One region of the Gracilibacillus sp. JCM 18860 genome, then DNA from elsewhere that is predicted to be linked to it. Evidence: riboswitches for the same ligand, from Rfam matches in the RefSeq annotation. Region 1 holds a riboswitch; each other region holds the start of a gene.
The links. Region 1 has a riboswitch for S-adenosylmethionine ahead of ACZ5R4_RS15875 (PLP-dependent aspartate aminotransferase family protein). Riboswitches for the same ligand answer to the same signal wherever they lie in the genome.

Region 2: it holds a riboswitch for S-adenosylmethionine, as region 1 does, so the genes downstream of both, ACZ5R4_RS05845 (methionine biosynthesis PLP-dependent protein) here and ACZ5R4_RS15875 (PLP-dependent aspartate aminotransferase family protein) in region 1, are expected to answer to the same signal.
Region 3: it holds a riboswitch for S-adenosylmethionine, as region 1 does, so the genes downstream of both, ACZ5R4_RS11805 (OsmC family protein) here and ACZ5R4_RS15875 (PLP-dependent aspartate aminotransferase family protein) in region 1, are expected to answer to the same signal.

The regions. Positions count from the first base shown of each region.
Region 1 covers NZ_AP043868.1:3,131,243-3,139,316, forward strand. Annotated here, with positions in the region: gene ACZ5R4_RS15845 (PspA/IM30 family protein) at 1-457, shown strand, start outside; gene liaF (cell wall-active antibiotics response protein LiaF) at 546-1,262, shown strand; gene ACZ5R4_RS15855 (sensor histidine kinase) at 1,259-2,284, shown strand; gene ACZ5R4_RS15860 (response regulator) at 2,286-2,918, shown strand; gene ACZ5R4_RS15865 (YpmS family protein) at 2,995-3,600, opposite strand; gene ACZ5R4_RS15870 (SGNH/GDSL hydrolase family protein) at 3,612-4,508, opposite strand; gene ACZ5R4_RS15875 (PLP-dependent aspartate aminotransferase family protein) at 4,811-6,526, opposite strand; SAM riboswitch class I at 6,611-6,722, opposite strand; gene ACZ5R4_RS15880 (Hsp20/alpha crystallin family protein) at 6,900-7,367, shown strand; gene cls (cardiolipin synthase) at 7,449-8,074, shown strand, end outside.
Region 2 covers NZ_AP043868.1:1,107,963-1,116,036, forward strand. Annotated here, with positions in the region: gene ACZ5R4_RS05820 (MDR family MFS transporter) at 1-864, shown strand, start outside; gene ACZ5R4_RS05825 (cell wall hydrolase) at 876-1,307, opposite strand; gene ACZ5R4_RS05830 (hypothetical protein) at 1,548-1,820, shown strand; gene cobA (uroporphyrinogen-III C-methyltransferase) at 1,866-2,630, opposite strand; gene ACZ5R4_RS05840 (inorganic phosphate transporter) at 2,623-3,699, opposite strand; SAM riboswitch class I at 3,939-4,039, opposite strand; SAM riboswitch class I at 4,270-4,369, shown strand; gene ACZ5R4_RS05845 (methionine biosynthesis PLP-dependent protein) at 4,453-5,559, shown strand; gene ACZ5R4_RS05850 (aminotransferase class I/II-fold pyridoxal phosphate-dependent enzyme) at 5,552-6,724, shown strand; gene ACZ5R4_RS05855 (sulfite exporter TauE/SafE family protein) at 7,100-7,846, opposite strand; gene ACZ5R4_RS05860 (AEC family transporter) at 7,978-8,074, opposite strand, start outside.
Region 3 covers NZ_AP043868.1:2,329,849-2,337,922, reverse strand. Annotated here, with positions in the region: gene ACZ5R4_RS11830 (MOSC domain-containing protein) at 73-786, shown strand; gene ACZ5R4_RS11825 (hypothetical protein) at 848-1,219, shown strand; gene ACZ5R4_RS11820 (sigma-70 family RNA polymerase sigma factor) at 1,206-1,715, shown strand; gene ACZ5R4_RS11815 (hypothetical protein) at 1,712-1,948, shown strand; gene ACZ5R4_RS11810 (sodium-dependent transporter) at 2,025-3,365, shown strand; gene ACZ5R4_RS11805 (OsmC family protein) at 3,385-3,825, opposite strand; SAM riboswitch class I at 3,912-4,018, opposite strand; gene ACZ5R4_RS11800 (hypothetical protein) at 4,047-4,235, shown strand; gene ACZ5R4_RS11795 (SLC45 family MFS transporter) at 4,436-5,803, shown strand; gene ACZ5R4_RS11790 (glycoside hydrolase family 13 protein) at 5,888-7,567, shown strand; gene ACZ5R4_RS11785 (DUF4317 domain-containing protein) at 7,621-8,074, opposite strand, start outside.

The DNA of each region.
Region 1 (8,074 bases):
AGACATTACTCGTGAATGGAACCAAGCGAAATTAATGGTCGAAAAACGCAGACGACAATACGAATTAGCAGAGCAAATGCAAGAAGAAGAATTAGCAAAAGAAGCAAAGCAAGAGCTTGATCAATTTGAAGCTAGAGTAGCGCATTTAAATAAGATGCAGGAAAAAGCTATCAAAGATTTAGAAATGCTGGAAACACAATATGTCCAAATGAAACAAAAGCTAAAAGATCTATATGTCAAACGATTAGAACTTAAAAGCAGAGAAAATATCGCACGTACAAAGCAAGGGATGAACAAAGTGCTTGAAACAGAGCTAGTATCCAAGAGCGCTTCCAAATTCGCTGAGCTTGAAAGCTATATTGAACGGATCGAGCAACGAGTACAAACCGAATACCGTTTGCATACATTAGATGCTCGCTTTGCTGAACTAGAAAAAAAGGCTTCTACTTCTAACTAAAAACATGCTATGCTAAAAAGGTGCAGTGTGATCGCTGCACCTCTAATCTATTGAGATAAAAGATGGAAATGACAGGGGGCTGCTTTATATGGTAAACAAAACACGAACAGATTGGATACACATCCTTTTCATTATTGGCTGTGTTTTATTTGCGATAGAATTCATCTTTATTAATCCTGGTCACCTGTTTACCCTCTTATTATCGGGCTTTGCTATTTATTTTGGAAAACGATCCTATCATAAAATGAGCGGTAAAACGATCTTTTGGGGTGGGGTATTTTTTCTTTTTATTACCATCATAGACACCTTCGCAGTACGTTTTATTATATTAGCAATTATTTTTTATATTGCTTGGAGCTGGTATAAAACAAAGAAAGAACCGAAGCAATATCATCTTGATAGTTCACTTTTTGAGAATGTAGTAACAGAAGGAAAAGTCTTCTGGAATAAATGGTTTGGAAAATATGATAAAAGTAGTCAACCTTATGCATGGCAGGATATGAACATCCAATCTTTTGTTAGTGATATATCGATTGACTTAAATAATACAATGCTACCAAAAGAAGAATCGACCGTAATTATTCGACAGCTAGTAGGTAATGTAAGGATTATCGTTCCTTATGATGTAGAGGTATCAATTGATCACTCTGTTTTATATGGGGAAATACAGGTTTTCGAGCATAAAGAGAGTAATGCTTTTAATCGAAATATTCAAATGCAAACAGACCATTATCATACTTCTTCCCAAAAGGTAAAGATTTACACCCAAGTTCTAATCGGAAAGCTTGAGGTGATAAGAGGATGAAGGTTTATAGTCGTTTAATTGCTACCATAATAGTAGTTACGTTTATTTTCTTACTATTGCTGAGCACCTTATTTTTTCTTGCCTTTCCGTTAGACAATTTACGATCCTTATGGACAGAGAAGGTATGGGAAGTTCCATTTCTGATTATAGTACCAACCATCACGATATTATTTGGCATACTTGTGGGTGTCATAGTAGCCTATGTTGTTAACAAACGAGTTAGGTTTCTTGAACAAAGCTTATCCTTAATACTAAAAAATCAAACTTTCACTGATGAGAAGGATTTTGATGAAATCCATTCTGTTCATGAAAAGCTAAAAGAAGTACAGGACTATATTCAACAGCAAACGAAGCGTGCCCAGAAGCTAATTGAGGAAAGAGCGAAGGATCAAGAGGATACGATAAACCAAGTAATCTCTGAAGAAAGAAACCGTCTAGCCCGAGAACTTCATGATTCGGTTAGTCAAGAGCTGTTTGCTGCGTCCATGCTTGTCTCCGCAGTAAATGCGAGCAATCATCAGCAAAACGCCACTATGACGAAACAGCTAAGTCAAGTCGAGGCAATGATTCAACAAGCACAGTTAGAAATGCGTGCATTACTATTGCATTTGCGCCCTGTTCTATTAAAGGACAAATCATTAAAAGAGGGTATGGAGCAGCTTTTGCAAGAATTAAGGGCAAAAGTGCCAATGGAAGTTACATGGAAGCTGGAGGATATTCAAGTAAATAAAGGAATTGAAGATCATCTGTTTCGAATTTTACAAGAGGGTGTTTCCAATGCTTTAAGACACTCTAAAGCAAGAAGTATTGATACACTATTAATAGAAAGAGATGGCTTTGCCATATTGAAAATAGAAGATGATGGTATCGGATTTAATATAGAAGAAAAGCAAGCAGGCTCCTATGGAATTATTAATATGCAGGAGAGAACCGCGGAAATTGGTGGTTACTTCCGTATCATTAGTATTCCAGAGAAAGGAACAAGGATAGAGGTTCGTGTGCCGATGATAGAGGAGGAATAAAATGATTAGGGTCTTATTTGTCGATGATCACGAAATGGTCAGAATTGGAGTGAGTGCTTATTTATCGACACAGGAGGATATTGATGTAGTAGCAGAAGCGGATAATGGCATAAAAGCGGTAGAACTAGCTTTAGAATTACGCCCTGATGTTATTTTGATGGATTTAGTGATGGAGGAAATGGATGGGATTGAAGCAACAAGCCATATTATGCAACAATGGCCAGGTGCAAAAATTCTCATTGTGACGAGCTTTATCGATGATGATAAAGTATATCCAGCATTAGAAGCTGGGGCAACAAGTTATATATTAAAAACCTCCAAAGCTGAGGTAATCGCCCAAGCAATCCGAGATACCTATAAAGGTGAGAGTGTGTTAGAAAAAGAGGTAACAACAAAGGTTATGGCAAATATGCGGAAACAACGGACCAATAGGCTTCATGATAGTCTTACGAATCGAGAAATGGAAATATTATTACTAATTGCTCAAGGCAAAACCAATCAAGAGATTGCCGACGAGCTATTTATTGCATTGAAAACAACAAAGGTCCATGTGAGTAACATTCTGAGTAAGCTAGAGGTACAGGATAGAACACAAGCGGCAGTGTATGCCTATCAACATGGAATCATTAAATAAATTGGTTTTCATGGATGAAGGAGAGGGGTGGAACTTCAGTGGGGAAATGTTGCCCACTGAAGGCGGTTGAACAAGGTTAAAGCCCCAATGTTTCGTTTGGTACTTTAAAACGGAAGGTTATCCTGTCATTTTCCAAATCGAATTGTTGTGCCCTTACTCGAAAATTACTCTTTAATTCCATTTTGGTTAAGGCTAAATAGATGCTTTCCTCCTTTGGATTGATAGTAACCCAATCTGGTGTATAGACACGTTCATTTACGTATTTTAAAATTTTATCCTTTGGTAAACGTAATAATCCTAACGACATTTCACTAGCCTTAAGAATAATATCTCCATTATCCTGTACTTTGGGATCAAAGGTAATACTTACAGGGACCTCTGTAGAAAAAGCCTCAATTGCTCCCATTAAATGTACTTGGTCGTCAAAGCTCACCGCATATTTATCATTTTTATCTTTTAATAGCTTATCAATATACGCATTTACAAGCTCTGTTAAGTTTTCCTTACTTGATTGAATCGTAAATTCTGCACCGGGATCTTCTTCAATATATTCCTTACTAGGATAAGAGGCATTAGGTACTGGCCATAAAATAAACACAATCAGTAATAATACTATAATCCCGTTTAGAATCGCTAACGAAATAAAAAGTTTTTTCCAGTTAATGAGTAGTTTCTCCTTCAAGTTATCACCTTCTAATTATTGGCCGAATCCTCTAAATCGCTTTTTAAATAGGATAATACCCGATTAGCAATTAATTGGTAACCGCGTGTATTCGGATGAAAATTATCCTCGGCTAGAAGATTCTGTGATCTACCTTGATAAATATCTTGCATTGGGATAAAAGTAGCCTGCTCAAATTGGCTAACTACCTGCTTACTTTCAGTATTCCATTGAGTCATAATTTGATCCAATGCTTTGATATCACTAAAATATTTTTCAAATGGATTAAATAGACCTAATAAATATATTTTGGCATTTGGTTGTAATGCTTCAATTCTTTTTAGTATTTGCTCTAACCTATCTCCATACGGTTCTTTTTCTTCATTAAAAGGTTCCATTGTCAAATTCATAAAATTATCTTTTAATATTTTCATTACATCGTTCGCTCCAATAGTAATCAGAACCATATCTGCTCCTTTTATAGAATCGATTACTTCGTCCTCCTCCTGTAAACGTTGGAGCAGTTGATCAGTCCGGTTTCCTCTCTTGCCGAAATTATCGATGGTGACCTTTACCTCCTGGTTATCGAGACGCTCTTCAATAATTCCCACATAGCCACCATTTTCTGTTTCATCTCCTACACCTTGTGTGAGAGAATCCCCAATCGCAACAATATCCGTATCCTTTTTAAAAAATTGGATGGCATCTATCACGACATCTTTTACTCGGTCACGAATCTCTTTAGGAACCGATGTTTCTTCTGGACTTTCTGCTTCTACGGCATCTTCTGGCTCCGTATCCGCTTGGTCTTCTTGTGTGGTACCATCTTGTAAAATTACATCCTTTTCCTTATCTATAATAAAAATAAAGGCGATAATTAAGCCTATCATTATCGTTATGCTTAGGCCTAATAAAATTCTTTTTTTCATCCAAAACACCTTCACTCATCCAATAGTTACAATTCGCTATACTAATCTTATACCCAAAAAATACGCGAATCACACATGGAGCTTGTATTGTTAAAATATGCAAGTGGAAAGAAGAACATGTTAAAAAATACGATAAAAGGAGCATTAATGAGGGGGTTATCGCTCATTCTCCTTGAAACTTGGAAACAAGCAGAGATTCTTAAAACATAAAGAAACCGTGAATCCGGTAAAAGAAAGGATTCACGGCTATATATTATTTATCTTGGGGAGATAAATAAACGATAATTAGGGAGAATCACGAATTATTCTCCACGGCGCAAGCGGTCTGCTTCACTAAATGGGCAACGATTTTCGACAATGATCGTTCCATTTGCTTGTGCCTTATTTACAACCTTTTCATTAGCTGCATCTCTAAACCAAATAATTTTTGCTTGGTCAGAGACTTCTTCTACTTTACTTTCATCTGCTACAAAAGCAATATCAATTTCTTCCTCAATATCGGAAAGTTTATTCACAGTTTTTAATCCATACAGAGAATCGTCTGTATTACTTACAGGAATGACTTGGTAACCTAATTTTTTCAGGTTGGTTATCGTTTGTTCTTTGTCTTGATCATAACCAAGTATTGCGATGGTTTTCGGTCTGATGCCACCATCTTCTCTAGCGAATGGTGAGGATAATGCCCATGTAATGGCCTTATCCGCATCTACCTGGATGGTAGGCTCTGAATTTGTTGCCTTAGCAATAGCTTGGTCTAAATCGTTAATAATATCTTCAGCTGTCTCAATACCAACAGATAAGCGTACTAATTCTTCAGTAACACCAGAAGCTTTTAATTCTTCTGCATTTAATTGCTGGTGAGTGGTAGAAGCAGGGTGAATAATGAGTGACTTCGCATCCCCTACATTTGCTACATGTGACCATAGTGTAATGTTATCAATTAAGTTGCGACCAGCTTCACGGCCACCTTTAATACCAAAGACGATAATAGAACCAAAATGATTGCGTAAATATTTCTTCGCAAGTTCATGGGATGGATGATTACGAAGACCTGGATAAGCTACCCAATCGACTTGTGGGTGATTTTCTAAGTATTCTGCAACAGCTTTCGTATTTTCACTGTGACGAGCAATGCGTAAATGCAATGTTTCTAAACCTTGTAAGAAATAAAAGGCATTTTGTGGACTTAAGCATGCACCAATGTCACGAAGTAATTGTACACGTAATTTAATGGCAAAGGCAGGTGCGCCAATATCAATACCGAAGCGAATTCCATGATAGGTTTCATCAGGTTCTACAAATCCAGGGAACTTATCACTGTTCCAGTTAAAGCGACCACCATCAACGACAATACCACCAATTGTAGTACCATGGCCTCCGATCCATTTTGTAGCAGAATGGACAACAATATCTGCTCCCCATGTAAGAGGTTTACAAACAAATGGTGTAGCAAAAGTATTATCGATAATTAAAGGAATACCATTTTCATGGGCAATATCTGATACTGCCTCAATATCTAAGATGTTGAGGCTTGGGTTGGTTATGACCTCACCAAAGATTGCTTTCGTTTTAGAAGTAATAGCATTTCGAAAGTTTTCAGGATCCGTTCCATCAACAAATTTTACGTTTATACCATACTTCGGTAATGTCTTATTAAATAAATTATAAGTACCACCATATAGGTTGCTGTCCGCAATAATTTCGTCTCCTGAATTTGCAAGGTTGAGAATGGCAAGTGTAATAGCTGCCATACCTGATGCTGTGGCAACCGCTGCCACACCATCCTCTAATTGAGCAATGCGTTGTTCAAAAGCATCTATTGTAGGGTTCATAATTCTGGAATAAATATTTCCAGGCTCCGCCAGAGCAAATAAATTTTGAGCATGCTCTGTATCATTAAAAACGTAAGAAGTAGTTTGATAGATTGGTACGGTTCTTGAATTAGTTGTTGGATCTACTTGCTGTCCTGCGTGCAATAGTGCCGTTTCCGTTCCTGTTACATTAAATGAATGTGTCATGAAATTTCCCTCCAGAAAGATTATTTTTTTAAAATAAAAAACCTCTTCTTAAGCTAAGAAGAGGTTCGTGTCCTGATCATCCTCCTCTTATCTATCAGGTCCATACCTGTAGGAATTAGCACCTTTTCAAATGGATGTTCCATTGACGGTTGCCGGGCTTCAACGGGCCTAGTCCCTCTGCCACTCTTGATAAGAGTTTCTGTATGTAATTAATTGTTTTCTATTATATCGGATAAAAATTTTGTCGTCAATAAAAATAAAATGAATTTTCTGAATAACGAGGGTTCCTGCTTCCCTTTGTTCTAACGATAGCCCATTACTTTCGAAAATTAGACGCATACACTATAAAAAGAATGGGAAAAGGAGGATAAGTATGGAAAATCGCAATCAACCGAATCATAGTGTATCTCGTTTTGGAGAACATTTTATTAAGAAGCTCGATGCCTTTTTATACGATAAACCAGCGAACAATGTGATGAAATCGATTGATCAATTTTTTGAACAGGCGAGAGGTCCAGAGAGAATTCCGGTAGATGTCTTGGAAACAGATGAAGAGTGGCTTGTGAAGGTTGAATTACCTGGAATTAAAAAAGAACAAATACAAATTAACTTTTTAGGGAATCAACTAACTATTGATATTTCTCACAAGCATGAAACCGAACAGGTAGATCAAACGTATCATTATTATCACAAAGAACGTAAAGAGTTTCGAAATCGTAGAACCGTCACACTACCATATGTAGTGGATAAAAGGACCGCGAAAGCATCCTTTTCGGAGGGGGTATTAAAGATTTGGGGACCAAAGCTAGAAGCTGATCAAAATAAGATGACCATTGATTAAGCTAATAGTCACTGTGCTATTAGCTTTTCTATAAATGTGCTATATTAAAGAAGGGTTAGCTAATGAGAGAGGAGGGGCCACATGGGTATTGTACAACTTATAATTAGCTTTATTTTAATTTTTAATATTATATTATCACTTACTATTGTTTTTTTAGAGAGGAAAAATGCAACCTCAACCTGGGCATGGGTAATGGTCTTAACCTTTATTCCAATTGCAGGCTTTATTTTATATCTTATATTTGGAAGAAAATTAAGCAATAAAACTATATTCACTTGGGACACCAAAAGTAAATTAGGGGTAAAAACAGCTGTTCAACAACAGTTGAGGGAGATTGAGAATAAAGAGTTCCGAGTCAATGATCCACGCATGCACCAGTATGAAGATCTCTTTTATTTACACTTAAGAAATGATGACGCCATATTTTCCCAAGACAATGATGTTACGGTATTTACAGATGGGAATCGCAAATTTAATTCTTTAATAGAGGATATTGAGAAGGCAGAAAATCATATTCATTTGCTTTATTACATTATGCGCTCCGATCAACTAGGAAGGCGGTTAGCAGATGTATTAATGAAAAAGGCAAAGGAAGGAATCGAAGTAAGGGTCCTATATGATGATATGGGATCGAGGAAATTTAGTAGAAGGCTAATCCGTGAGATGCGCAGAGCGGGAGCGGAAGTAGAAGGGTTCTTTCCTCCTCT
Region 2 (8,074 bases), 2.0 Mb from region 1:
TCTTCTTTAATTATCGTTTTCGTTCAAGCAGGAACGGTATGGGCATGGCTTGATTGGGAAACCATTTCTTTATTTTCCTTATTTATTATTTTTATGATTGTTTTTATTTTTCAAGAGGGGAAAGCACCGTCTCCTATCATGCCATTATTTCTATGGAGAAATAAGCTTATTCTCATCGCTAATCTGGCTACATTTTTTTCAGGTATGATAATTCTCGGATTATCTAGCTTCTTACCCACCTATGTACAGGGTGTTATGGGGGAATCCGCCATTATCGCTGGCTTTACATTAAGTACTCTATCCATTGGGTGGCCGATATCTTCGACCATCGCAGGTCACTTAGTTTTAAAAATTGGTTTTCGTAAAACAGCTTTACTTGGTGGTTGCGCACTTTTAATTGGAACATTTATGTTTTTCTGCTTAACTGCTGAAAAAGGCCCCATTTATGCTGGGATCAGTTCATTTATCGTAGGAGTAGGAATGGGCCTTTCAAGTACAACCTTTATTGTATCCATCCAAAATCATGTAAATTGGAATGTACGTGGAGTTGCCACTTCTCTTAACATGTTTATGCGAATTGTAGGAAGTGCGGTTGGAGCTGCATTATTAGGAGGGATTTTAAATCTACAAATGCGAGCATTTATAGGAACAGAAAGCAAGTCCTTAGATGTTAGTAATATAGACCTTTTACTTGATGAAAATAGAAGAAAATCAATGGATACAGAGATGTTAGAGAAGATTCAAAATGGGCTTAGCTTCGGGTTAGATCATGTGTTTAACGGTCTTTTTATCATAGGAATCTTAGCCTTCCTAATTATTCTCTTCTTCCCAAATGTCCAATTAGAAGAAGCAGAGGAATCTTAATTCTTCTGCTTTTAAAATGTGCCATAAACTTCCGGACACTCAGAACTAAGTGGTGTATAAAAACAATGACTTTTAAACCTACCTGAATTCCATTGTCCAAACCACTGTGCAGGACAGCTACCTCCTGGCATGAAGAACCATAATGCATAGCTTGCAGGATGATATCTTTTCCCATTAATAACCCTTCTTGCAAGCTCTATATCTTGCTCTCTAGCTCGTTGATAAAAGTAGCCTTTTTGTGTGGCCTCAAAGCCTCCTGGACTTTGAAATACCATCCTTCTAATGGTATTAATATCCGTAAAATCAAGACATCTTGCTCTTACCCGATTTACTCCCGTATTACCTACCATAAGCATACCTAATTTGCCATCACCTTCTGCTTCAGCTCGCATGAGTCTAGCTAGTAATCTCACATCTTCTTCCGTTGCTTTCACTACCGCCAATTCTTTCACCCCTTACCTACTTTCTTTATATTCAAAAAGCTTTCAAAATGTACCAGGTTTGAACGAAAGGATTTAGGTAACACTTAAAGAAAACCCTTACATTTATGGTATAATGAATATGAAATATTCAAAGACTAAAATATCGTTTATTTTTAGTCCTTATAATTGGAAGCTTATTTTCTTCGTCTCCTTCGAATACTAGCAATGTTGTGAATTTTCCTTAAGAAAAGGAGGTATAACATGAGATTGTCGAAGCTAATACTTCATAAAGATATACTACTTATACATGCCGATATTCATAGCAATGATTATATATTTACGGTAAAATGGAAGGAATTAGATAATAAAAAAGGTGGTGAATGGGAGCTAAAATCCTATATTAACAACTCCAATGGAAAGAAAGACTTGTCACAAGAAGAGATAGATCAATTAATTAATCAAATTAATCCTGAATGGGGTTGGGAGCAAGAACAAGAACAAATGCAAAAAGCACGAGAGAAAGATGTCGATTAAATATACTAAACCTTGATTCATCGTAATGAATCAAGGTTTTATTACTTATAATGATGAAGCTCCAGCATTTTCTAATGCTTGCTTATTAAACCATTGTAGTTGATCATGCAATAAGACAACTTGACCTATAACAATCATTGACGGATTCGTGATCTCATCTAATCGATCCGTGATTGTTTCGAGTGTACCTACAATCGTTTTTTGTTTATTAGTCGTTCCCCAGTGAATGATTGCTACAGGTGTTGTCTTTTCTAAACCTGCTTGGATAAGGTATTCAGCAGTTTTAGGAAAATTCCTCACACCCATGTAAAAGCAAAGAGTTTCTGTTCCATTAGCTATATGCTGCCATTCCTTTAATGATCTTGATTCAGGATTGGACCCATTAATAAAGCTTACGGAACCACTGAGCCCACGATGGGTTAATGGAATTCCAGCATATGCAGGTGCACTTATACCTGATGTGATACCAGGTACTACTTCAAAAGGAATATTAGCTTTTTCTAAAACAAGTGCTTCTTCCCCGCCTCTACCAAAAATAAACGGATCGCCACCTTTTAATCTCGTGATGACTTTTCCCTCTGTTCCATATTGAACGAGTAAACGATTTATCTCGTCCTGAATAACACCATGCAATTTCGGTTCCTTCCCACAAAAAATTAATTCTGCCTCACTTCTTGCATAGTTTAATAATTCTTGATTAATTAAACGATCATATAAAATAACGTCTGCTTCTTCAATCGCTCTAATTCCTTTTAACGTAATTAGTTCCTTGTCGCCTGGTCCTGCCCCTACTAAATATACTTTACCCAATCTCTTCCCATTCCCTTCTTAATTGATGTTCTTGTTGCTTTGTTTCTGACTTTACTTGATATTTCATTAACACGATTGTAATAAGTATCGTTAAGAATAATAAGATTACAGTATAGTAAGAATGACGAATAATGATTTCGGTTAAACTATAGGAAATCACTAATGAAATGATTGGTGAAGAAATCCAAACCTTTGCAATACGATGGATGATTTTTTCCTTCCAAACATTTTGCCAGCTTTTCGTAGCACTGATTCCAACAATTGCCGTCGTCGTTACCTGGGTCATTGGGATAGGAACTCCTAAAAAGGAGGCAGCAATAACTAATATCCCTGTTGTGCTTGAAACAACAATTCCGTTTGCCAGTGATAGATTTGTGATCTTTTTGGCATTGGTATCTAACACTTTTCCCCCAAATAAGATGCTACCAAGCGCTACCACTAACGCTAAGACAGGTAAACCAATCTCCATTGTTACTAAATTTGCTCCCACCAATGGTCCTAACGCATTCGCCACATTATTCATACCAGCGGCTATTGCCTCAAAAATACCTGTTATAATTAACAGTCCTGCTAATATTTTACTAGAAAATGAGACCTTTATCTTGTCTCGGTATTTCATTCTTACTTTTTCAAGCGTATATGTCACAAAAAAAGCTAAAATTGGGATAAGAAGCCATAAACCGACGATTTCTAATATAGAAACGGCATATATTTGCTGAAAAGACAAACCAATTCCGACAATAGCACCAACGGTTACCTCACTAGTAGAAAGTGGAATACCAATATAATTCGTAACAAATAAAGTACACGCAGAAACGGCCAGTATAATTGTAGCGATGCGAACATCCATGATTTCCTCTGGAATAATTCCCTTTCCTAGTGTATGAGTAACATGCTTTCCTCCCCAAAGAGCACCAACTATGGCTCCTGAACCAGCTAGAAATAATGCCACTTTTTTATGTTTTATTACCTTACTTCCATATACGACTCCCATACTAGCGGCAGAGCCACTAGCGCCGATATTAAAAGCAAATAAACATGCGGCAAAAAAAGCTAAAATGACTAACATTTTTCATCCTACTTCCTCTATTTTTATCTTCTTAGAAATGAAACCTGCATTTTTATTTCAAGTGAATCTCCGGGCGTGAATGCTTTTCTCTCCATATCAACATAATGCTTCATCAAAATGTCGTATAGGGTTGCCGCTAATTTTCTTACCCTCGCGTCCAGATTTATTAGCGAGATCCTATTTTCTTTCAAAAAAACAAAAAACTTCTACTTGGTCTAAAAGTAGAAGTTAAATACTTCTTCTTATCTGCCAAGGTTGTCTTGCTGGAATTAGCACAGTGCCTCAAATGCCTGTTGCTGAGATTTCATCGGGCCAGTCCCTCCATCTCTCTGGATAAGAAAGCATATAATGTTTTAAGTTATTAAATGATTTGTATTGAATATAATGGTAAATACAATTAATGTCAATAGGTCAATTCCTTGGATTGCTACTGCAATCCACTAAAAATCCTTTATAACCAATGGTTTTACTAGGTTTAATTTTTTTAAATTTTTTCTTGTATTTTTTTACTGGTGATTGTATGATATATTGTATAGTATTTCCAAAACTTTTTAACAACTAAATATTTTAAGCTTATCAAGAGAGGTTTAGGGACTGGCCCGATGATGCCTCAGCAACCAGCATTTTATGCATGGTGCTAAATCCAGAAGGTAATTACCGAAGATAAGAAGTATGTATAAATGTGGGGACTTTCTTCTTATCGGGAGAAAGTCCCTTTTCGTTTTATAGCATATCGTAGGAGGAATGATCGAAATGAAGCATATCGAAACATCATTAGCTCAAATTGGGAATAAATCTGATCCAAAGACAGGTGCCGTCGAGCCACCTATTTATTTATCGACAGCCTACCAGCATGAAACAATTGGCAATTCTACCGGTTTTGATTATACGCGAACGCGTAATCCAACCAGAGATATTGTAGAAAGGGCCATAAGCGACCTTGAAAAAGGCACTAAGGGATTTGCTTGTTCATCCGGTATGGCTGCGATTCAATTAGTGCTTGCCATATTTGAAAAAGGAGATCAAATCATCGTGACAGAGGATGTTTATGGTGGAACATACCGATTATTTAGTCACTATAGTGAAGCATATGCGGTCGATTTTCTCTATGTGAAACCAGAAGAAATTGCAGAACAAATCACATCGAAAACAAAGGCAATATTTATTGAGACGCCAACAAATCCACTGTTAATCGAGTTAGATATTCATAAAGTTGCCCAGATCGCTAAAGAACACCAGCTGCTTTTAATCGTAGATAACACCTTTTTCACACCATATCTCCAAAAGCCACTTACACTAGGAGCAGATATTGTCGTCCATTCTGCAACGAAATATTTAGGTGGACATAATGATGTTCTTGCTGGACTAGTTGCTGTGAAGGATCAACCGTTAGCAGAAAAACTAACCCATCTACACAATGCCATAGGAGCTGTATTGTCACCATTTGATTGTATGTTACTTATTCGAGGCATGAAAACGTTAAGTCTTCGCCTTGAGAAGCAACAGGAAAATGCTAGAGCACTTGAACAGTTTTTCAAGGAGCACCCTTTAGTAACAGACATTCTGTATCCCGGTAAAGGTGCAATGGTTAGTTTCCGGATTAAGGAGAAACAAATGGTTGGCCCCTTCTTATCCCATTTAAAAGTCATTTCTTTTGCGGAAAGCTTAGGTGGGGTGGAGAGCTTTATCACTTATCCAACAACACAAACGCATGCAGATATCCCTTTAGAAGAACGTGAAAAACGTGGTATTTGTGAAAGGCTGTTACGTTTCTCTGTCGGTATTGAGCATATAGAAGATTTAAAAGAAGATCTAGATCAAGCTCTACTAAAGAGCAAGGAGGAATTACTTCATGTCTAACCAATTTGATACAAAGCTTATTCATGCAGGGCTACAACAAGGATTTAACGAAAAGGTGACAGGTGCCGTAAATCCTCCGATTTATTTATCATCTACTTATCATCAGAAAGAAATAAATGAATTCGGACCATTCGATTATAGCCGCTCAGGTAACCCAACCAGAGAAATTTTAGAAAAGACGATTGCGCAGTTAGAGAATGGATACGCAGGCTATGCCTTTTCTTCAGGCATGGCAGCCATCTCCTCAGCTTTTTTATTATTGGAAGCGGGAGATCATGTCGTTGTGACAAAAGACGTTTATGGAGGTACCTATCGATTTATCAGTCAGCTATTGACCAGCTTCTCGATTAGCCATACTTTTGTTGACATGACAAACATCGCAGAAATTGAAAAAGCTATTCAAAGTAATACAAAGGTTATTTATATGGAAACACCAGCAAATCCCTTATTGCAAATCACTGACATTAAGAAAGTGGTGGAGTTAGCTAAAGCCAATGATTGCTATACTTATTTAGACAATACATTTATGACACCATTGTATCAAAATCCACTAGATCTTGGTGTAGACATTGTGCTCCATAGTGCGACTAAATTCTTATCTGGTCATAGTGACGTAGTAGCTGGATTAGCTGTGGCAAAAACAGAAGAGTTAGCTGCAAAATTAAAATTTATTCAGAATACAATTGGATCCATTCTAAGTGCACAGGATTCCTATACCTTAATTCAAGGAATGAAAACTTTGGAGACTCGACTAACCAAATCAAGCCAATCTGCACTTGAAATTGCTAAATTTTTGGATGAACATCATGCGATTGAAAAAGTGTATTATCCAGGTCTTACGGATCATCCTGGTTTTAACGTTCATCATTCCCAAGCCAAAAGTGGTGGAGCAGTCCTATCCTTTTTATTATCAGAAAATGTTGACATAGAGGGATTCGTTAGAAAGCTCGAAATACCAGTCTTTGCCGTAAGCTTAGGGGCTGTGGAATCTATTCTTTCTCATCCTGCTACCATGTCTCATGCAGCAATGCCTCCACATGAACGAAAAGAAAGAGGGATCGAGGATCGCTTGTTCCGTTTATCTGTAGGTATAGAGAATGTCGATGATTTGATCAAGGATCTTAATCAATCTTTCCAACAAAGCAAATTAAGCCTTCCATTATAGAGGAGAAGAGAAAAGGACTGGGGGCTTGATTTCCTAAATGCATCGCTTCGATAAACTGTAATTTGGCTTCTTGCCTCAATTGAAGTGCGGTTAAAAAGACTATAAACGGCAACTTGGCCCAGTGCTTCCGTTGAAATGCAGTTTATAAAGCGAATAAACGGCAAATTTGGCTGTTGCTTCGCTTAAAATGCCGTTTATAAAGTGAATAAACGGCAAATTTGCCTAGTGCTTCCGTTGAAATGCCGTTTATAGATCGGATCAACCGCAAATTTGGCTGTTGCTTCGCTTGAAATGCCGTTTATAAAGTGAATAAACCGCAACTTGGTCTGGTGTTTAAGTTGAAATACAGTTTATAAAGCGTCCTTTCTATATCTATTAACCTATTAATAAACGAATGGCACCAATACCCGCAAAGACTAGTACGAGGATCTGAAATAAACGCTGAGGCATTAGTTGTAAAACCTTTACTCCAATAACTGCTCCTATTAAAATCATTGGAATTAACCATAGGTTAAACATGATAGATTCCATATTAATCATACCAAGGCTAATATAAAAAGGAACCTTTATCATATTAACAAATAAAAAGAACCATGCCCCTGTCCCAACAAATTCCTTCTTTGGTAGTCCTTTTACTAAAAAGTAAATCGCCATCACACCACCAGCTGCATTTCCAATCATGGTCGCAAATCCAGCTAATGCTCCCATCATCATGGTGAAAATTTTTGCTTCTGGAAGCATCTGATTAAATTTCTCTCCTAATCGTTCTCTACTTATATGGAGTATGATTAATGCTAAAACTAGAATGCCAATCATTGGCTTTAATTGATCACTTGTTACATAGCTCAATACATAATACCCTATTAAAACCCCTACAAGAACGGATGGAACTAGAGAGAACAAATACTTCCAGACCACATTTTTTCGATAATATGTAACGGCAAATAGATCGCCAACAATTAATAATGGTAGTAGTATTCCAACAGATTCTTTTGCAGGGAATAGTATCATAAAGAGCGTGACTACAAGGATCCCCATACTCGATACTCCTGCTTTGGAAAAACCAATTAGCATTGCAGCTATAACTAGAACAATCCATTCAAAAACCGATAAGTCAAACATATTCATCCCCCCACTTCTACTTAGACGCTATTATCCAGGTTGTAAACGTTATCCATTTTATCATAATGAAACGATCTTTTTCCATAGATTTTGAATTTCAACTGTATTAGTATAAGAATATACTTAAAACCTTACATAATTAGATTAACCATTCCCCAAATTAATACAAAGCTAATGATCATGGTCAGATTAGAGGCTGTACCTACAAGCCGTTGGTTATAGCCAAAT
Region 3 (8,074 bases), 800 kb from region 1:
CTTCTTTAAAAATTTTAGAAATTTCCATAGAATAGATATTACCTTACATAATTCTGTCAGAGGAGAGATGAAATGAACCCACCAATTATTCGAAAATTATTAACAGGCAAAGTGAAAAAATTAGGAAGTCCAGAAGCTAAAGACAAAATGGATCGTGAATGGGAGAGTGCTATTTTTAAGCAAAGTGTAGAAGGGAGGAAGTGGCTTAGCAAAACGGGACTAGCAGGTGATGAGGTAGCAGATACGAAAAATCATGGTGGTCTGGAAAAAGCAATTTTTGCCTATTCAACCCATCATTATGACTATTGGCGCAAAGAACAAGGGATAGAAAAGATTGGAATAGGTGCAATGGGGGAAAATTTAGCGGTAGAATCTTTAGATGAACAGCGTGTTTGTATAGGAGACACCTACCGATTTGGTGAGGCAGTTATCCAAGTGGCTCAACCGAGAAGGCCGTGCTGGAAGCCTGCAAGACGATATCGCATCATGGATTTTGCTCTGCAGATACAGGAGACAGGTAGAACAGGGTGGTATTTTCGCGTATTGGAAGAAGGCTATGTTCAAGCAGAACAGGAATTAATTTTGCTAGAGCGACCTTACCCTAAATGGACGATTGCTCAATGTAATGAAGTGATGTATCGTAAAAAAGATGATTTAGCTCTCGTAGAGGAACTAGCTTCCTGTCCATTCTTAGCGGAAAGCTGGAAAGAGACCCTGTCGAAAAGGTTGAAAGGAAAGAAGACATCCTCTAGTGATAAACGTGTATTTGGTCCAAATAAAAATTAGAAGTGAACCTTTCTATCTACTTACTTGTATAAGTAAGTAAAAGAAGGAAAGGAAGGACAATATGACATTAGGTTGGTTAATCAGTACAGTTGTTGTGGTGATCTTAGGAAATGTTTTCGCAATATTTATCGCTACGTTAAACAAAAAGGTGGTCAAGGATTCACAAGGCAAAATTGATTTTAAGAAAACAGATATTTATTTTCAATGGACGAGATGGGATAATATTAATATTGTAGTTGCAGGATATACGTATCTCTGCCTGATTGGTTTATGTATTGTTTTACTTCGCGGAGATAATATTGAAAGCCCTTGGGTGCAATTTTTTCTTCATCAGACCGCTATATTTTCTTTACTCACCATTATTTGGCTTATCTCTAGAATTGTTTATGTACTTAAGGGAATAAAAAAACGGTGGCCAGATGAATTTGAATAAGGCGGAGCAAGAAGAACAATACAGCCTTGAGGAATTGTTCGTTTCTTACAAAACCCCTATCTATCTTTTTATCTACCGTTACTGTCAGGAGGAGCAGCTAAGTATTGATATCGTCCAGGATACCTTTTTGCGTTTTCATAAATATCAACATCAATTTGATGCGAGAAAATCCTCGATCAAGACCTATTTATTTCGCATGGCCTATCAATTGATGATTAATCGGTTGAATAAGAGGCAACGCTGGAAGAAGCTTTTGCCATTTTTATACCAGCAAGAAGCCCAACATGAAAGCATGTCGTCTATTGATAAACTTACGATCCAAGAAGCTATCAAACAATTACCTGAGCATCAGCGTGCAATCATTTTATTAACCTATTATCATGATTTAAGTCAAAAAGAAATTGCGAAAATACTAGAAATACCTATTGGGACCGTCAAATCAAGATTACATGCTTCGTTGAAAAGATTAAAAGAGCTATTGGAGGGAACGGCATGAATAAAAAAGAAATACCAGAAGAGCTCAAAGAAAGGTTAGAGGAGTTTCATGTAGAAATCCCTCAAATACCACTGAAAAAAAACAAGCTAGATCAGCTAGCAGACTGGATCTGTAAGCCTGTGAAGAGTCCTTTGGAGTTCCTTTCCATACATGAGAAGTCTACGATCAAGCTTGGTTTATATCCATTGTTTGCGATATTCATCCTACTTCTACCTACGATGTTTTTAATCTAATCAAGGAACAATCCTACACTTCCCTTAAGACCATATAAAGTTTATAATAGTCTTTATATGAAAAGGAGTGTTTGCGATGCGTGAACAATGGTCATCCAAAATTGGGTTTATTATGGCTTCCGCTGGTGCTGCGATTGGACTAGGTGCCATTTGGAAGTTTCCATATCAGGCAGGACTAAATGGAGGAGCAGCATTTTTCCTATTATTCATTGTCTTCACCCTTGTGATTGGATTATCGATGCTAATATCAGAATTTGTAATTGGGCGTGGCGCGAAAAAAGAAGCGATCACGGCTTATAGAACCTTAGCGCCAAATAGCCATTGGAAAATGATCGGTCAGCTAGGTGTATTAGGCTGCTTTCTATTGCTTTCCTTTTATAGTGTGGTAGGTGGTTGGGTCTTGATTTATAGTGCTCAGTCTGTTGTTGGTCAAGTAATTAAGGATGGAGCGAATTATGAGCAATTATTTGGCGCTGTCACCTCCTCGCCCGTCATTACGTTAACAGGGTTAGCGCTGTTTTTACTCATTAATGTTGCTGTCATTTCTTTTGGAATAAAGAATGGGATTGAAAAAGCGAATAAATATATGATGCCATTATTGTTTTTATTTTTTATTATCCTTGTCGTTCGTTCCCTCACTCTAGAAGGGGCTGCGGAAGGGATCTCTTTTATTCTAAATCCAGATTTTTCTAGCCTAACAGGAGAGGGAATTCTCTATGCGCTTGGTCAATCCTTTTTTGCTCTAGCAGTGGGTTTTTCTTGTATGGTTACCTATAGCTCTTATTTAGGAAAAGAAGTGAGTATCCCGGCATCTGCTTCCTCTGTTGTCGTGATGAATATTTTCGTCTCCTTATTAGCGGGATTAGCTATTTTCCCGGCAGTGTTTGCCTTTGGAATTGAGCCTACAGAAGGGCCGGGCTTATTGTTTATTATTTTGCCGACAGTATTTGCTCAAATTCCTTTCGGGGAAGTATTCTTCTGTCTATTCTTATTATTATTTTTATTTGCGACTTTAACGTCCTCCTTTAGTTTATTAGAAATTATCGTATCTGCCTTCACGGAAAATGGAAAAAGATCGAGAAAGAAAGTGACCTGGATTTCAGGACTTGTTATGTTCATTGCGGGTATTCCAGCAGCCCTGTCCTCCAGTATTCTAAAGGATTTCATGGTCTTTAATAAAACAGTATTTGATGCAACAGATTATTTAGTGAGTAATATTTTGCTACCACTCGGAAGCTTACTTATTGCGATGTTTATCATTCATCGAATGGATAAAGCGCTGGTGGAAGAGCAGTTTAAGATGTCTAACAACCTATCCAATGGCTGGTATCAAATCTGGAGAGTTGTCATGACTTGGATTGTACCGGTCACGATTCTCGTAGTGTATGTGAATTTGATCGGGATATGGAAGTTATAACCATCTCAAGGAGAGATGGTTATTTTTTTATGACAGTGGTAGAGGAAAGATTAACAAGGTTTTGAATCGTATCACCTACTGGACAATGCTCCTCTAAAAATGTGACAAATTCCTCTACTTTTTCTTTTGGAGCATCAGTATCAATGTAAAAGGTTGAGCTTATTTCCGAATATCCTGGGCGCACATCCCCCTTATCGAAAAATCCGTCCAGATCAATATCCCCTTCTAATTCAACACGGAAATTCTTTAGATCAATATCAAATTTTTCAGCATACGTACGTGCCACAATCGATTGGCAGGATCCTAATGCAGAAAGTAATAATTCTACTGGGTTCATTGCAGTATCAGTGCCACCAAGGGATGCAGGTTCGTCAACCATCACCTTATGTCCTCGGGATTCCGTTTCTACTAAAACCTTTTCCTTTAATGTTGCTGTTGCTTTAAATGTGTGAATAGCCATGCTTGTTTCCTCCTAAAGTAAGATGTGAAAAAGCCCTTCTCTAAAAAGGGGAGAAGGGCTGATTACCGATAGTATAATTGCTTTCCTTCTCATCTTTCGTATTAAAATACGTCTGAAGTTGGCACCATACTTTGAATAAAAGTTGGTTGCCGAGAGATCATAGGGTCAGTCCCTCCCCCTCTCTGGATGAGAAATATCCATATAGTTTCATAGACTATATCATGAAAAAAGAAAAACATCAACTTAGTGAAGAACAGGTTGTCGAAAAAATATATTTTGCTCATCTCGCTATGGAGAGGAGAGATAGTCAAGATAAAAAGATATATCTTGGCAATCTAGCTAGGAAGAGGAGCGTTCACCAAGATATATTGCAAACAGCCCCTCATATGCTAATCAAAATAGATTTATAGAAAAAAAGAGATATTCGGAACATTAATGCAATCGATTGCGCTATAAAATAATTTCAGATATAATATGAATTGCTCGATTAAAAAAGTAATAGTATTTAAATATCGTAACAAAAAACCATTTAGAACAAATGAAAGCTTATGTGCAATCGATTGCATTTTGAAAGCGGATAAATGAGAGGTTTAGGTTTAAGGAGGATATTATGTTAGCAGAAGAAATTAAGACAGAAGAAGAAAGCAATGTAAAACAACAATTACCGAATCTACCAATCAGTACGATATGGTTGATTAGTTTTGGTTTTTTAGGAGTACAAATGGCATTCTCCTTGCAAAGTGCCAACATGGGGCGAATTTTTCAAACGATTGGAGCAGATCCTACTAAATTAGGATTTTTCTTTATATTACCGCCACTTGCAGGGTTAGTCGTTCAACCGATTGTTGGTTATTTATCCGATCGAACGTGGATGCCGAGGCTCGGCCGGAGAATCCCTTATTTACTCGTTGGTTCCATTGTCTCTGTAATAGTTATGTGTTTATTGCCGAATGCGGGAAGCTTTGGTTTTGGGTTTGGTTCCATGCTTGCTTTAATGTTTGGGGCGGTAACGATTTTATTTATGGATCTCTCATCTAATGTTGCAATGCAGCCATTTAAGATGATGGTAGGAGATATGGTCAATGAAAAGCAAAAAGGATTCGCTTATTCGATCCAAAGCTTCCTATCGAATAGCGGGGCTGTTTTAGCTTGTATTTTCCCATTTTTACTAACTGCAGTAGGTGTTTCCAACACTGCGCCTAAGGGAGTTGTCCCACCATCAGTGGTTATTTCCTTTTATGTCGGTGCGGTAGTTCTAATCATTTGTAGTTTATTTACGGTATTTAAGGTGAAGGAATATTCCCCTTCGGAATATGCTCTTTACCACGGAATAAGAGAAGATGCGCATAAGAAAAAAACGAGTATGTTTGGCTTACTCCGCAGTGCTCCAAAAGTATTTTGGACAGTTACACTTGTTCAATTGTTTTGTTGGATGGGCTTTCAATATCTTTGGACATATGGTACAGGTGCTGTTGCGGCGAATGTGTGGAATACGACAGATCCTTCAAGCTCTGCTTATCAAGCTGCAGGTAACTGGTTCGGCATCTTGTCCGCAGTACAATCCGTAGCTGCAGTACTATGGTCACTTGTACTATCACGTATTTCTAACCAAAGAAGAAAGCTGGGTTATGCGATTAGTTTAGTGCTTGGAGGAATCGGATTTAGTTCCGTATTCTTTATCCATCATCAATGGCTTTTAGTTATCTCCTTTACCCTAATAGGAATCGCTTGGGCAGCCATGATGACCTTTCCATTTACGATTCTTACAAATGCATTAACAGGGGAAAATATGGGGACATATCTCGGTTTGTTCAATGGTAGTATTTGTTTACCACAAATTATTGCCTCTTGTGTAAGCTTTGCCATTTTTCCATTACTTGGGTCGTCGATGCCTGCCATGATCTTATTATCAGGAATTTTCCTCATAATTGGGGCATTGTCGGTTGGAACAATCAGAGAAACCTTAGCAAAATCGTAAGGGAACAGATAAGCATGGACGAACATATAAAAAAATGGATACATCCATTTTTTCAAATAGATTAAAAGATAAAGGAGAATAGAGATGCGGACTGTCAGTAGAAAGTGGTGGAAGGAAAGTGTTGTCTATCAAATCTATCCGAGAAGCTTCATGGATAGTAATGAGGATGGAATTGGAGATCTAAGAGGAGTAACATCAAAGCTCGACTATTTGAAAGACCTAGGAATCGATGTCATCTGGATATGTCCAATGTATAAATCTCCAAATGATGATAATGGCTACGATATTTCTGATTACCAAGATATTATGGACGAATTTGGGACAATGGCCGATTTCGATGAACTTCTAGAAGAAGTGCATAAGCGGGAAATGAAGCTGATTTTAGATTTAGTCATTAATCATACGAGTGATGAGCATCCATGGTTTATCGAATCACGCTCTTCAAAGGATAGTCCAAAACGTGATTGGTATATATGGCGTGATGGCAAAAATGGTAAGGAGCCAAATAATTGGGAATCGATATTTAACGGATCTGCATGGAAATATGATGAAAAAACCGATCAATATTTTATGCACATCTTCTCTGAACGTCAACCAGATTTAAATTGGGAAAATCCTAATGTAAGAGAAGCATTATATGAGATGGTGAACTGGTGGTTGGATAAAGGAGTCGATGGCTTTCGCGTTGATGCTATTTCCCATATCAAAAAGGAAACTGGCTTAAAGGATATGCCAAATCCCAAAAATTTAGACTATGTACCATCCTTTTCAAAAATGATGAATGTCGAGGGGATTGATCCATTTCTATCAGAATTCGCACAAAAAACGATCCATAATTACGATATTATGACAGTTGGAGAGGCGAATGGCGTTAAGCTGGAGGATGCGGACAAATGGGTTAGTGAAGAGCATGGCTACTTTGACATGATTTTTCAATTTGAATTTTTAGGTCTATGGCAAAAGGATGGAGACGACACTGTAAATGTGCAGGCATTAAAAGAAAATCTATCGAAGTGGCAGGCAGGTCTTGAAGGGAAAGGCTGGAATGCTTTATTTATCGAAAATCACGATCAACCTCGCCGAGTGTCCACATGGGGAAATGACCAAGAGCTTTGGAAGGAAAGTGCTAAAATGCTAGCTGCCTTGTACTTCCTCATGAAAGGAACCCCATTTATCTATCAGGGTCAGGAAATCGGTATGACGAATGTTCAGTTTCCATCGATAGAGGATTATAATGATGTCGGCATGATCAATTACTATAAGCTAGAAACAGAAAAAGGACGTCCACATGAGGATATTATGCAAGTCATCTGGAAGCAAGGACGCGATAACTCCCGTACTCCTATGCAATGGCATGCTGGGGCAATGGCAGGCTTCACTACATCGAATAAAACGTGGATGAAGCTGAATCCGAATTATGTGGATATTAATGTCTCGGATCAAATGAATGATCCTGACTCCATTTTGAATTTTTATAAGGCTTTAATCAAGTTAAGAAAAGAAAATGAGGTTTTCGTTTATGGAAGCTACAAGTTGCTGTTAGCCGATCACCCTAGTCTCTTTGTTTATACTCGTACATTTGGCGAGAATAAGGCATTAGTGATCAATAATTTCTCTGAAAAACATACGGAATGTAAGCTTCCGGCTGAAGTTTCTATTATTTCCTCACAGCCTGTTCTCCACAATTATGAAGTAGAAGAGGAGAAATTAGTAGAAAAAATGACATTAAAGCCTTACGAAACAAGGGTATATTTATTTAACTAAAAGAGTAGGAACCCGGATATTTTTCCGGGTTTTTTATTTTAACATTCACGCGATTATTTAAACACTTCTGGAATCATCGTAAATCCATCCACAATGGTGTCCTCTTCAACCTCAATCATTAAATACCGTCTTCCATCAATTTGTATTTGTTTAACAAATCGCAAATCCTGTGGACTTACTGCTACATTAGCTATCTTTGTATTAATCTTAATAGATTTTGAGGTGAATTTTGGCACAATGTTTCTCGCTTTTAGCTCATAACCCTTATCATCCACTACATTTTTAAAGGCTGTTTCGACCTTTTCTGTGTCCACATCCTCTAAGCCACTCGTCTTCAATACCTGCTCCACATCCCTATAATCTAGCTTCGGTGGCTCCTCCTCTTCATTTTCCTCCACCACACGATTGATTTCCTCATACATACTAGCAAGGGTCGATGTATTAATTTGATGGCCAACAGCGTCGCGAACAATTTCCTCGAATACAATTTTATCATCCTTGGCAGTC